Regions from separate parts of the Massilia putida genome, predicted to be linked through region 2. Evidence: riboswitches for the same ligand, from Rfam matches in the RefSeq annotation. Region 2 holds a riboswitch; each other region holds the start of a gene.
What was found. Region 2 has a riboswitch for cobalamin ahead of BVG12_RS09405 (energy-coupling factor ABC transporter permease). Riboswitches for the same ligand answer to the same signal wherever they lie in the genome.
Positions count from the first base shown of each region.

Region 1: another riboswitch for cobalamin. It lies ahead of BVG12_RS28015 (TonB-dependent receptor); the one in region 2 lies ahead of BVG12_RS09405 (energy-coupling factor ABC transporter permease).
Region 3: another riboswitch for cobalamin. It lies ahead of BVG12_RS23415 (TonB-dependent receptor domain-containing protein); the one in region 2 lies ahead of BVG12_RS09405 (energy-coupling factor ABC transporter permease).

Region 1 covers NZ_CP019038.1:5,789,470-5,794,002, reverse strand. The annotation lists gene BVG12_RS28025 (hypothetical protein) at 1-95, opposite strand, end outside; gene BVG12_RS28020 (thiol:disulfide interchange protein DsbA/DsbL) at 138-800, opposite strand; gene BVG12_RS28015 (TonB-dependent receptor) at 1,021-3,003, opposite strand; cobalamin riboswitch at 3,073-3,297, opposite strand; gene BVG12_RS28010 (M1 family metallopeptidase) at 3,344-4,533, shown strand, end outside.
Region 2 covers NZ_CP019038.1:1,624,125-1,628,657, reverse strand. The annotation lists gene BVG12_RS09420 (PHA/PHB synthase family protein) at 1-1,039, opposite strand, end outside; tRNA gene BVG12_RS09415 (tRNA-Cys) at 1,169-1,239, shown strand; gene bluB (5,6-dimethylbenzimidazole synthase) at 1,261-1,935, opposite strand; cobalamin riboswitch at 2,018-2,224, shown strand; gene BVG12_RS09405 (energy-coupling factor ABC transporter permease) at 2,356-3,036, shown strand; gene BVG12_RS09400 (energy-coupling factor ABC transporter substrate-binding protein) at 3,033-3,353, shown strand; gene cbiQ (cobalt ECF transporter T component CbiQ) at 3,340-4,074, shown strand; gene BVG12_RS09390 (energy-coupling factor ABC transporter ATP-binding protein) at 4,071-4,533, shown strand, end outside.
Region 3 covers NZ_CP019038.1:4,763,140-4,767,672, forward strand. The annotation lists gene BVG12_RS23410 (FecCD family ABC transporter permease) at 1-270, opposite strand, end outside; gene BVG12_RS23415 (TonB-dependent receptor domain-containing protein) at 291-2,132, opposite strand; cobalamin riboswitch at 2,201-2,434, opposite strand; gene BVG12_RS23420 (histidine phosphatase family protein) at 2,429-2,962, opposite strand; gene BVG12_RS23425 (adenosylcobinamide-GDP ribazoletransferase) at 2,959-3,744, opposite strand; gene cobT (nicotinate-nucleotide--dimethylbenzimidazole phosphoribosyltransferase) at 3,744-4,533, opposite strand, start outside.

The DNA of each region.
Region 1 (4,533 bases), 2.8 Mb from region 2:
GCCAGATGGTTCCAGTTGCTCGTGTCGAACAGATGTTCCTCGTCCGGCTTGGACTTGTCGTACATCCTCAGGATCTTGCCTTCGACATCACTCATTGCGCTGTTTCTCTACCTTTGCTGATTTCGCGTTATGTCGCGTTATTTCGACTTCGCCGCTTTCGCCACCAGGGCGTCCATCACCTGCAAGGTCGCCTGGAACAACACGGGCTCGCTGGTGGTCTTGACCGAATTGTAGACGATCGAAGGCGACGTCTGGTACTTGCCGTCGATGATGACGGTCGGCACGCCGTCGACCTTGTAATCGGTCGTGATCTGCGGCAGGCGGTGCAGCTTGGTCATCACGCCGAACGAGTTCCACACTTCCAGGAACTTGTTGCGGTCGATTCCGTTCTTGGCCACCCAATCGATGATCGCGGCGTCCGTGTTCAGGCGCTGGTGATCCACGTGCCAGGCCTTGAACACCTTGCTCTGGAATTCCTCGGCCTTGCCCATCGCTTCCAGCGTGAGGTACAGGTGCGCTTCCGGATCGTTGGGGCCGGAGAACGGCAGGTGGACGCGCTTGAACTGGATGTTGCCGCCCTGTTTTTTGACCCACTGTTCGAGCTGCGGTTCCAGCGCGTTGCAGTGCGGGCAGTGGTACATGAAGAACTCGATCACCTCGACCTTCTTGCCCGTGGCCTGCACCGGCTGCGGCTGAGCGAGCGTCACGTACTCGACGCCGCTCTTCGGGTCGGTCGGCGAAGCGAAAGCGGTGCTGGCGGCAAGCGCGGTAGCGAGCAGGGCAAAACGCAGGGAACGCATAATTTTCCTTCTAGATTGGTTAAGCGAACGATCGCGAGATTACCACTTTTTCGTTCGCCAGCCTTAGCCCTGGCTTATTTATTGCAATTGGCTACCGTCGTAACCAACAGATGCCGCTGACACGTCATTCCCGCGCAAGCGGGCATCCATGCTGAGCCACTTCGATCTGTTCAGTATGGATCCCCGCTTTCGCGGCGGTGACGGCGGAGCGAGCTGCGACTTAAAAGTCGTACCGTGCCGACAGTTTCAGCTGGCGCCCATCGCTCGGATAGATGCCCGATTTGCAGCCGAACGCATTGCTGAAGTAGTGGCGGTCCGCCAGGTTCAGCCCCGTCGCGGCGACTTCCCACGCGCCGAACTTGACGGCGTAACGCGCGTCGAGCGTCGTGTAGGACGGCATGCGCGCGCCGCAGCTGTTGCTGAAGTCGTTGCCGTAGCGCTGGCTGTCGACCCATTGCGCGCCCACGTCGGCCGACTGGCCATTGCCCGGTGCCCAGGCCAGGCGCGCGGTCACCACGTTCTTCGGCACCAGCACCAGTTCGCGGCCGGTGTTCGGGCCGTCCGTGAAGCGGGCCAGCACGTGCTGCACGTGCGCTGCCGCCCGCCAGCCGGCCGCCAGCTGCGCTTCGGCATCGATCTCGAAGCCCTTGCGCTCGGTCGGGTCGAGGTTCGTGTTCGCACCCCAGCCGCCGTTCGCGGTCGGATCGAAGAAGATCTCGTTGTTCAGGCGATGACGGAACACGCGCGCCGTCAACGTACGGCTGTCGTCGCCCGGCGCGTGGCGCAAGGTCGTGCCGAATTCCAGGTCGTGCGACGTCTGCGCCTTCAGGATGTCGATGCTGGTGCGGTAGCCGTTCTCGTCCACGTTCGCCACACGGTAGCTCTGTCCCGCCTTGGCGAACACCTCGACGAGCGGATGGACGCGGTAGCTGGCCTGCGCTTCCCACGCGTTCTGCGATTGCGAGCGGTCTTCCGGCGCGACGTGGGCCACGGCGTCCACGACGTCCTTGTCGAAGTTCTCGTGGCGCGCGCCGAGGGCGACGCGGCCGTCGTGGGCCGGATCGAAGCGCAGCTCGTCGCGCAGGTATACCGCTTTCGACGACTGGCTCGCATCGGCGTTCGAGTACGATGCCGTCGTCTTGCGCTTCCAGCGCGTGACGTCCAGGCCGCCCACCAGTTCGTTGAGCATGCCGCCGACGTCGGACAGCCAGCGGGCACGCGGCGAGAACTGGTCCTGGCGGCCGTCGTACGCATTGGCCGAGCCGAAGGACAGGTAGTTCGACCGCAGGTTGCGCTCGCGGTGCGACAGGTCGGCCGCCAGGTCGACCGCGCCCAGGCGGTACTCGGCGAAGACGTTCGCGCGGTCGGTGTTCAGCGAGCCGAAGTCCTGCGGGGTCGAGGCCTGGCGCGGGTCGGCGTCGAACTGCGCCAGCGTGAGCGAACCGGGAAGGCGCGTCTCCTGGCGCGCGCTCTCGACGTGGATGCCGGCGCGCCCGCCCGTGAAGCGGGTCTGCAGGTTGAGCGAGGCCGTCGTCTGGTCGAAGTCGCTGTTCCGGCGGTAGTTGTTGCTGCCCTGGCGCGCGACGGCGATGTCGGCACTGATGTCGCCAGCGGTCTGCGACAGCTGCGCACGCACGTCGTGCTCGTGGAACGAACCGCCTTCCGCAAACACGGAACCGTGCATGCCGGCGGCGACGGCGCGGCGCGTGGTGATCTGGATGACGCCTCCGGTCGCGCCTTCGCCGTACAGCACGCTGGCGCCGCCGCGGGTGATCTCGATGCGCTCGACCGTGTCGATCGGGATCGTCGACAGTACGGTGTTCGCCAGCTCGTTCTCGTTCAGGCGCACGCCGTCGACCATGATCACCATGTTCTGCGCGCTGTTGGTGCCGAAGCCGCGCAGGTCGAGCGCGAAGTCGGGCGACGAATCGAGGCTCTGGCGGCCGAACACGCCGCCGACCTTGCGGATCGCGCTGTTCACGTCATTGACGCCGGCGCGGCGGATGTCGTCCTGGGTGATGACGGTGGCGCCGATCGGACGCAGGCTTTCGACACTGGGAAAACGGGAACCGGTGATGACGACGGTCGACGGGATGTCGTCCTGGGCGCGAACGGCGCCGGCAAACAGGGACAGGGATACGGCGCAGGCCAGCGCGATCGGCTTGACGGCCGGCGCGCCGCGGGTGGAGGCGGCAGAATTCATTGGATGTTCAATCTTCGTTTGGCCGGCAAGCGTCCCCGCACGCCGGCGTACACAAAAGCGCGGTTTGACACCGGCTTCCCCTGTCTGGCCGGTCTCCGGGCTCCAAGACGGACCGTCCCACCTTCCTATGCAAGCACAGTGGTTATCGGGGCGGCCTGTCGCCGATGCGGCGACGCTTGTTTACCGTTGCGGGGGCAGCACACGTTGGCGACCCGCCGGAGGCGCGCGCTTCGTGTTTCCCGTTTAACTGCACGCGCAGACGCGCGTGCGGGCACCAAACCTGGGGATTATAACCTGTATAGTGTGGGCACAAAAATTACAGCCACGCCAGGGGGCTCGCATGCATCCTCGTTTCAGTGTCCGCTTCGCCATCGCCGCCGCCCTGCTGCTGACGGGCACAGTGCGCGCCGCGCCGGCGTCCGACGGCATCGCCCTCGCCGCACCCGACGCCGCCGCCGTGCGCGTGCCCAGCAGCCCGGACGCCTGGGGCGGCCCGCGCACGGGCCGCGAGCCGACCTTGTCCGACCGCGTCGTCCATTACGACATCGACGCCACGCTCGATCCCGTCAAGCACACGGTCGCGGGCCGCGAACGGCTCACATGGCGCAACCGCAGCAAGGTCGCCGTGAAGAGCGTCTACCTGCACCTGTACATGAATGCGTTCGAGAGCGCGGGCAGCACGTTCTTCACGGAGCGGCGCGAGCGCGACGGCACCTTCCGCTCCGGCGTCGACATCAAGGACGCATGGGGCCACATCGCCCTGAGCCGCGTCGCACAGGGCGGCGCGAATGTGCCGTGGACCTTCGTCCATCCCGACAACGGCCCCGCGACGGACCACACGGTGGTGCGTTTCGACCTGCCGCAGGCCGTCGCGCCGGGCCAATCGACCACGTTCGACATCGACTTCCTCACGCAGCTGCCGCGCGTCGTCGCGCGCACGGGATACTTCGGCACCTTCCACCTCGTCGCCCAATGGTTCCCCAAGATCGGCGTGCTGGAACTGCCGGGCGAACGCGGGGCACAAGCGCCGCGCTGGAACGTGCACGAATTCCACATGAATTCCGAGTTCTACGCGGACTTCGGCAGCTACGACGTCAAGTTGACCGTCCCGCGCGGCTACACGGTGGGCGCGACGGGCGAGCCGCAAGGCGCCCCCGTCGACAAGGGCGGCCTGCGCACGTGGCGCTTCGTGCAGGGCGACGTCCACGACTTCGCCTGGACCGCCGACAGCCAGACGGCGAAGCCCCTCGTCGACACGTGGACCGGCCCGGGCAGCCCGCCCGTGACGGTGACGGTGCTGTACCCGCCCGAATTCGCCGCCAGCGCGGCGCCCGCGCTGAAGACGGCGAAGGAATCGCTGACGTATTTCTCGAACACGCTGGGCCCCTACCCGTACAAGACGCTGACCGTCGTGATCCCGCCCTACAACGCGGAGGAAGCGGGCGGCATGGAATACCCGACGTTCTTCACGGCCGAAGCCTATCGGACGGTCGATGCGCGCACGGCGAACCAGTTCGCGCTGGCCTTCGT
Region 2 (4,533 bases):
CGCGCGCCATCGCCGCCGCCGCGATCGCCAGCAGCGTGCCGCCCAGGCAATAGCCGCAGGCGTTGACCTGGGGCGCGCCGGTCTCGCGCACGACGGTGTCCAGCGCTTCCATCACGCCATGGCGCCGGTAATCTTCCAGCGACAGGTCGCGGTCGTCGGCCTGCGGATTTTTCCAGGAAATCATGTACACCGTATGGCCGTGCTCGACGAGGTAGCGGACGAGCGAGTTCTGCGGCGAGAGGTCGAGGATGTAGTACTTCATGATCCACGCCGGCACGATCAGCTGCGGCACCGCGTGGACCTGCGGCGTGACGGGATCGTAGCGCAGCAGTTCGATGAGATGGTTGTCCATGACGACCTTGCCGGGCGTGATGGCGACGTCGCGGCCGGGCCGGTGGCTGACGGGCGCCGTGGTGCCGGCCAGCGCCCGCCGCAGGTCGGTGCCCGCCCGGGCCAGCCCATGCACGAGGTTCTGGCCGCCGCTGGCGAGCGTGACCTGCTGCGCCACCGGGTTGGTGGCGATGAAGTTCGACGGCGCGACGCCGTCCAGCAACTGGCGCGCGACGAACGTGACCACGTCGCCGTGGTGCGACGACACCCCGCGCACGCCGCTCGTGGCCCGGTGCCACCATTGCTGCGTGAGCAGGAAGCCCTGGCTGAGCTGGTTCCACGGCCAGGTATGCCACAGCGGATCGTTGAAGCGCTTGTCCTGCGCCAGCGGCTGCACGGGCTCGGCTGCCGTGCCGAACATGGCGCTGGCGCTGTACTGCAGCCAGCGCTGCATGTTGCTCGCGGCCTGCACGCCCAGCTCCATCTGCTTGGCGGGCGACAGCAGCAGGTGGCTGGCCCAGTCGTACCACGCGCCGGCCAGCGCGGCCGGCGAGACGTAGCCGGTCACGCGCCCCAGCGCGGCGTTCAGTGCCAGGTCGATGTGGGCATGCTCGACGCTTGCCTCGGGATAGCGCGGCCGCGGCCCGCCTTGCCACGTGCTGGCTTCGCGCCGCTGTTCGCTCGGCGGGATTTCGGACAGGATGTTCATGGCGCGCGGGCTCCTTACAAAGATGCATGGCCGTTAGACCAGGATCCGGCCGCTTAGTGCCGCGCGGGAGCGTAAAATTGCTTGATGCATCGCAGTTGCGAGCCCGGCGGTGAACGTATCATTTGCTTCGGCGAGGTAGCAAAGCGGTTATGCGGCGGCTTGCAAAGCCGTTTAGACGTGTTCGACTCACGTCCTCGCCTTTCGAATTACACGGGTTGCCGTCAAACAGGCGTTTGCCCGAACAGCGAACCCGGCTGTCCCCAGGTATCTTCATACAGCATGTCGTCCACGGCGCGGCGCTTGTCCCAGCCTTCGGCCTCGAGCATGGGCGCAGGGTAGAACTGCGCGACGTGGCCGACGCACAGCACGGCGATCGGCATGGTGTCGTCGGGCATATTGCACAGCGCGCGCACGCGCTGCGGATCGAACAGGGATACCCAGCCGACACCGATCCCTTCGGCGCGCGCGGCCAGCCAGAAGTTCTGGATCGCGCACGATGCCGACGCAAGATCCATCTGCGGCATCGTGCGCCGGCCGAACACATAAGGTTCGCGCTTGTCCATCAGCGCGACGACGAACAGCTCGGCGCATTCCAGGATCCCCTCGACTTTCAGACGCATGAAATCCTGCGCGCGCTGGCCGAGCGCATGCGCGGTCTGCACGCGCTCGTCGTCCACGTGGGCGTGGATGTCGCGACGCAGCTCGCGGTTGACGATGCGGATGAAACGCCACGGCTGCATCAGTCCGACACTGGGCGCGTGGTGCGCGGCCCGGATGAAGCGTTCCAGTTGTTCCGCATCGACAGGCGTTGCGAGGAAGTGGCGCATGTCGCGCCGTTCGAAGATGGCGCGGTAGACGCCCTCGATTTCGGGGGACGAAAAGGCATTGGGGGACATGGGAATCCTCTACTGAAGGACGGAAGGCGGGGCGGTACCGCATTTTTTTTTCGAGCAGAACTAGGCTGCTTTCGCCGTTCAGTGTAAGATCGCGGCCTTGGGTGCGTCAATTCCTCTCGGAATTGCGTTAAACGGGAAACCGGTGACACCGCCTCGCGCGGCCATTCCGGTGCAGCCCCCGCTGCTGTAAGCCTGACGACTCTGCCTGTAAGCCACTGCGAGCAATCGCGGGAAGGTGCGGAGAAGGATGACGGCGAGCCAGAATACCGGCCCAGACAAGCCAGCACCATTCCCCGGGGTGACGGGAAGCCGCTGCCGATCGCGTCGTGCGCCGGGCTGTGTCCGCGTGCCGTCCACCCGTCGGCCGTCCTCTTGCCTCCCCGTTGGTGCCGTTATGGACCATTCGACGGGAGGATTCGAATGCACATCATGGAAGGTTTTCTGCCGCCCGTTCACGCGCTCGGCTGGACCGCCGTTTCCGTTCCTTTTCTGGCCTGGGGCCTGCGCTCGATGGGGCGCGGCCTGCGGGCGCATCCCGAGCGGCGCATGCTGCTCGGCGTCGCCGCCGCGTTCGCGTTCCTGCTGTCGGCGCTCAAGCTGCCGTCCGTGACGGGCAGCTGTTCGCACCCGACCGGCGTCGGCCTCGGCGCGCTGCTGTTCGGGCCCGTCGCGATGGTGCCGGTGGGCTTCGTCGTGCTGCTGTTCCAGGCGCTGCTGCTGGCGCACGGCGGCATCACGACGCTCGGCGCCAACGTGTTCTCGATGGCGATCGTCGGACCGTGCGTGTCGTACGGCGTCTTCCGCGCCGTGGCCGCGCTGGGCCTGACGCGTTCCGCCGCCGTCTTCCTGGCGGCCTGCGTGGGCGACCTGGCGACCTATGTGACCACGTCGGCGCAGCTGGCGTGGGCATTTCCTGCTGCGTCCGGCGGCTTTGCCGCGTCGTTCCTGAAGTTCGCCGGGATCTTCGCGCTGACCCAGGTGCCGATCGCCATCAGCGAAGGCCTGCTCACCGTGCTGGTGGTGAATGCGATGGCGCGCTTCAACGCGCATGAATTGCGTGCGCTGCCCGTCATGGCGGTGCGTGCGCGGGAGCCGGCATGAAGCGCCGGACGTGGTGGATTCTCGCGGCCGTCATCCTGCTGACGGTGCTGCCGCTGTGGCTGGCGCGCGCGCCGGCGGGCGGTTTCGGCGGTGCCGACGACGCCGCCCGGCAGGCCGTCGGCACGATCGCGCCCGGCTACCGGCCGTGGTTCGCGCCCCTGGTCGAACCGGCCAGCGCGGAGATCGCATCGCTGTTGTTCGCGCTGCAGGCCGCCGCCGGCGCGGGCGTGATCGGCTTCTGGCTGGGTCTCTCGGTTGCGCGCGAACGTGCGCGCCGCGCGGCGGATCCGACACGGGAATACGATGCGGATCGATGACGCCGCCTACGCCAGCCGCTGGCGCCATGTCGCGCCGTCGGCCAAGCTGCTGTTCGCGTCCGCCGGCACGGCCGCGGCATGGATCGCGCACGGCCCCGGCGCATTGGCCCTGCTCGCGGCGGCCTCGATGCTGGCCGCGCTGCTGGGTGCGCGCGTGCCGCCGCGCACCTATGTCGCGGTGGCGCTGGCGCCGTGCGGCTTCCTGCTGCTGTCCTGCCTGACGATGCTCGTCGCGCCCGGCACCGACGGCGCCTGGCACTGGACGCCAGCGGCGCTGCCGTTTGTTGCGCGCACGGCGCTGCGCTCGCTCGCCGTGCTGGCGGCGCTGCTGGGCCTCGTGCTCACGACGCCGCTTCCCGACCTGCTCGCGCTGCTGCGCCGCCTGCGCGCGCCCGAGCTGCTGCTCGACCTGATGGCGCTGAGCTACCGCATGCTGTTCGTGCTGCGCCAGGCGTGGGACGAGGGCGTCACGGCGCAAAGCGCGCGCCTGGGCCATGGGGGCTGGCGCCGGGCGTGGCGCTCGACCGGGCTGCTGGCCGGCCAGATGGCGGTGCAGGTCTGGCACCGGGCCGCCGCGCTGCAGGCGGCCGCCGACGCGCGCGGCTACGACGGCCGGCTGCGCTTCCTGCCGGGCGCATTCCCCCATGCCCGCCGCGACCGTCTCGCCGCGCTGCTGGCCGGTGCCGCGCTCATGGCCGTGGCGCTCGGAGACCGGTCGTGACGGCCGCGTCGCTGCTCGCCTTGGAGGCCGTGGACCATGTGTTCGCCGACGGCAGTGCCGGCCTGCGCGGCTGCGGCCTCGCGCTCGCGCGCGGACGCCGCCACGCGCTGCTGGGCGCCAACGGCGCCGGCAAGACCACCGTGCTGCAACACCTGAACGGCTTGCTGCGCCCGACGGCGGGCCGGCTGCTGTGGGAGGGGCGGCCGGTCGATTACGGACGGGCGGGCCTGGCCGCGTTGCGGCGCCGCGTCGGCCTGGTTTTCCAGAATCCGGACCGGCAGCTGTTCTCGGCGCTGGTCGAGGAAGACGTGTCGTTCGGTCCGTTGAATCTCGGCCTCGACGCGGACACGGTGCGCGCCCGCGTGGCCGCGGCGCTGGACGCCGTCGACATGGGCGCGCACGCGCGCCGCCCCGTGCATCACCTGAGCTTCGGCCAGAAGAAGCGCGTCTGCATCGCCG
Region 3 (4,533 bases), 3.1 Mb from region 2:
CAGCGCCTGCATCATGACGCCGGCCAGCGCGAGCGCGCCGCCGGTGACGAAGGCCATCAGCGCGCGGCCGGCGCGCAGCTCGACGAGCGATGCGGCCAGCGATTCCGGCCGACCGCGCAGCACCTGCGCCACCGCGTCCGGCAGGTCGGACGGCGCGACGGCGATCGATCCGGTCATGCCGGCGATGAGCAGGCAGGCGATCGCAACGCACAGCAGCGCTGCGATGATCGGAACGGCGCGCTGGCGCAGGGGCGGTGGAACAGGTTGCATGGCTCGTCGGTACATGGTGTTTAGCGGAGACCGTAGCGGATGCCCGCGAACCAGGTGCGCCCGGCCGTGCCGTAGTTGCGCGCCAGCTCGTAGTGCTTGTCGGCCGCGTTGTCGACGCGGACCAGCAGCGACCAGTCGCGCGTCATGTGCCAGGTAGTGTACAGGTTCAGCAAACCGTAGCCGCCAAGGACGTTCTTGTTCGCGGCGTCGTCGAAGCGGCGGCCGGACGCCTGCAGCTCGACGCCGGCGTCCACCTGGCCCAGGTTGTAGTCGGCAGTGACGCTGGCATGGCGGCGCGCGCGGCGGGCCAGCTGCTTGCCCGTCGTCTCGTCGCGCGGATCCTGCAGGTCGGCGCTGGCGCGCAGATCGAGGTTGCCGAGGCGCGTGTCCGCGGCCAGGGTCAAGCCCTCCAGCAGCGCGTGATTGACGTTATAGGCGCAGCTGCCGGTGCGGGTCGGGCATGGGGTGACGGTCACGATCATGTCGGTCAGGCGGTTGCGGTAGTAATTCGCCTGCAGGTCGACGCCGGCCACGCGATACTGCACGCCCGCTTCCGCGTTGCGGCCCCGTTCCGGCTGATTCGATACCAGCCCGTAGCCCGGATAGAACAGTTCGTTGAACGTGGGCGCGCGGAAGCTCGTACCGAAGCTGGCCGTGGCGCGCAGGTCCTTCGTGAACTCGTAGCCGTAGCCGGCGGCGCCCGTCGTCTTCGACCCGTATTCGGAACGGTCGTTGCGCGCGCTGATGTCCAGCAGGTGGCTGCCGCGGCGCAGGTCGTACGCGGCCGCGACGGCATTCGTGATGCGCGTGCGGTTGACCTCCTTGACGGAGCTGGACAGGACCTGCTCCTTGCGGTGGCCGGCCAGCACCTGCAGCGTGTCGCCGTTCAGGTCGAACGTGTTCTGCCACGTGAACTCGTCCTGGCGCGTGTTTAGCTGGGCGTTGCCGGACGGCGCCGTGCTCGTGAAGCTCCCCAGTTTATCTTCCGAGCGCGCCACCTGGACGCTGCTGCGCCACATGGGGAGGATGCGGTCGTTCAGGAACACGGCATAGCTGTCGACTTCCTGGATGTTGTGGGCGTCGAAGGCCGAGCTGCCGTTGTCGTATTGCGCATTCAACCGGCTCTGCAGGAATTGCGCCCCGATCTCGTGGCCCTCCGCCAGGCGCAGCGCGACGCGGCCATTGACGCTGTTGCGCGTGTAGCCGTCGTCGTCGCCGTTGTAGCCGAACGCGCCGGGACGCGTGGCCGAGAAGCCGTCCGATTCTTCGTGCGCACCGGAAAGCGCATACGTCACGCTGTGCTCACCGCCCGTCGAGCCGCGCACGCTGGCGTCGTACTGGTTCGTGCCATACGTGCCGCCGCCCGCGCCGGCGCTGAAGGCGGGACGGCCTGCGCTCTTTTTCGTGAAGATCTGCACGACGCCGCCGATGGCGTCCGCGCCGTACAGGGAGCTCAGGGGACCGTAGACGATCTCGATGTGGTCGACGGACGACAGCGGAATCGCGTTCCAGGCGGCCGCGCCGGTGGTCGCGGAACCGATGCGCACGCCGTCGACGAGCACGACGACCTGATTGCTGTTGGCGCCGCGCAGGAAGACGGAGGTGTTGGTGCCGGCGCCGCCGTTGCGTGCGATTTCGATGCCGCGCTGGCGGCGCAGCACGTCGGCGACGGAACCCGCGCCGGCGCGGGCGATTTCCTCGCTGCTGATGACGACGGTGTCGGGGATTACCTCATCGGCGCGTTGCGGCGTGCGGTTGGCGGTGACGACCACGGTATCGGGAACGGGGGCGGCGTGGACGGAAGTGGAAGCGGCAAGGACGAGCGAAAGCGCGGCGGCCTGCCGGGAAACGGAAACTGACATGATGTGTTCGTAATGGGCAACCGGCCGACGTCCCCGTCAGCCAGGTGAACAGAAGCGCGTGACGAATCGCGCGCTTCCACCTTTTGGCCGGTATCCGGGCTGGCAAGTATGGCCGTCCGACCTTCCCATGCGGATGCACAGTGGTATGTGGAGACGGTTGCCGCGCGTGCGTCGAACGCGGGCGGCACTTGCTTACCGTTGCGGGGGCAGCACACGTTGGCGCTTGTTCGTAAAGCGCTTCGTGTTTCCCGTTTAACTGCGCCCGAGAGACGGGCGCGAGCACCAAAACGCAGACATTATACGCCCAGCACGACGAGTTGCCCGTAGTCGATGCGATGCGGCGTCTGCGCCGCCTGCAGCGCGGCCTGTTCGAGCGGCGTCCCGTCGTGCAGCGCTGTCAGCAGGCGGATGGTGCCGGCGTGGCAGACGATCAGCGCGGACGGTTGCCGCAGGTCGTCGACGAACGACTGCACGCGGCGCGCGACGTCGAGCACGTTCTCCGCGCCGCCGGGGCGGTAGTGGAGGAGATCGGCGGCCCAGGCGTCGACGTCGCTGCGCGGGATCGCGGACCACGGACGCAGTTCCCACGCGCCGAAATCCATCTCGGCCAGGCGCGCATCGAGCGTCACGCGGCCCGGGGCCAGGCGTTCGGCCAGCAGGGCACAGCGTTGCAACGGGCTTGCGTAGACGGGCAGGTGAGGTATGTCTTGCTTCGCCAGCGCCGCGTGCACGCGGGCGAGTTCCGCGTCAGGCACCGGGACGTCGCTGGCGCCATAACACAGGCCAGGTGCCACGTCCGGTCGCGGATGGCGCACCAGGTACAGCGTCATGCCGCAGTCCAGGCGGCGTGGCCGAGCGTGGCGAGCACGGCGACGTAGGCCAGCGCTTCCGCCAGTTGCTGCACGGCGCCGAGGCAGTCGCCCGTGTAGCCGCCGAGGCGGCGCACGAAGAGGCGGCCCAGCCACAGCGCGGCGGCTGTCGACGCAAGCACCGCGGCCAGCATCGCGGCCGGGGTGATCCAGCCGGCGGCGAGCATGCACGCGGCCGGCACCGCGCACGTGAGCGCCGCGATCGCGAATTCGTGATTCGTCATCTGCTGCGCCAGCGGCTTGGCCTTGCCCTCGCCGCGCACATAGTCCAGTTTCCAGATCAGCGCCGTCGCGGCGAGACGCGAGACAGGATGCGCGACGAACAGCGCAGCCACGGCCACGCGCGGCGGCAGCAGCGCCAGCGCGGACAGCTTGGTCGCGAGCATGCATACGATGCCGATCGCGCCGTAGGCACCGACGCGCGAATCCTTCATGATCTCGAGCGCCCGCTCCTTCGTCATGCCGCCGCCCAGGCCGTCGCACGTGTCGGCAAAGCCGTCTTCGTGAAAGGCGCCCGTGATATAGATCGACGTCGCGGTCGACAACACCGCCGCCATGGGCGCGGGCAGTACGTGCGCGGCCGCGTAATAGATGCCGGCCGCGATCGCCGCGACCACGCAGCCAACGAGCGGGAAGTAGCGCGACGCGTGCTGCAGCCAGCTGGCTTCGAAGCCGACCCAGGCCGGGACCGGCAGCCGCGTGAAGAACTGCAGGGCGATGAAGAACAGTCTGATTTGATGCATCAAGCCGACTTTTCGCTGACGCTGGCCGACTCGAACGTGGCCATCTCGTTCAGGAAGTTTACGGCCGCGTGCAGCAGCGGCAGGGCCAGCGCGGCGCCCGTGCCTTCGCCCAGGCGCAGATTCAGCTGCAGCAGCGGCTCGGCGCCGAGCGCGTCGAGCATGCGGCGGTGACCGGATTCGTCGGAACAGTGCGCGAACACGCAGTAATCCAGAATCGCGGGCTCGATACCCACCGCCACCAGCAGGGCGCTCGTCACGATGAATCCGTCGATCAGCAGCACCTTGCGCAGCGCGGCCGCCTTGAGCATGGCGCCGGCCATCATCGCGATCTCGAAGCCGCCGAACGTGGCCAGCACCGCAAGGGTATCGTCGACGCCGGCGTGGTGCAGCGCGGCTGCTTCGATCACGCGCCGTTTGCGCAGTACGCCTTCCGGCGACAGGCCCGTGCCGGCGCCGACGCACTCGGCGACGGGGATGCCGGTCAGCTTGTGCATCAGGCTTGCTGCCGCCGTCGTGTTCCCGATGCCCATCTCGCCGAAGCCGACGACGTTGCCGGGCAGGTTGGCCGCGAGGGCGGCGCCGTGTTCCAGCGCGGCCGCGCACTGCTCGGGCGTCATCGCCGGCTCGAGCGCGAAGTTGCGCGTGCCGTACGCCACCTTGCGGTCGATGAGACCCGCGCGGACGCCGAAATCGTGATTGACGCCGGCATCCACCACATGCAGATCGATATCGTTCTGGCGCGCGAACACATTGATGGCGGCGCCCTGGGCCAGGAAGTTTTCGACCATC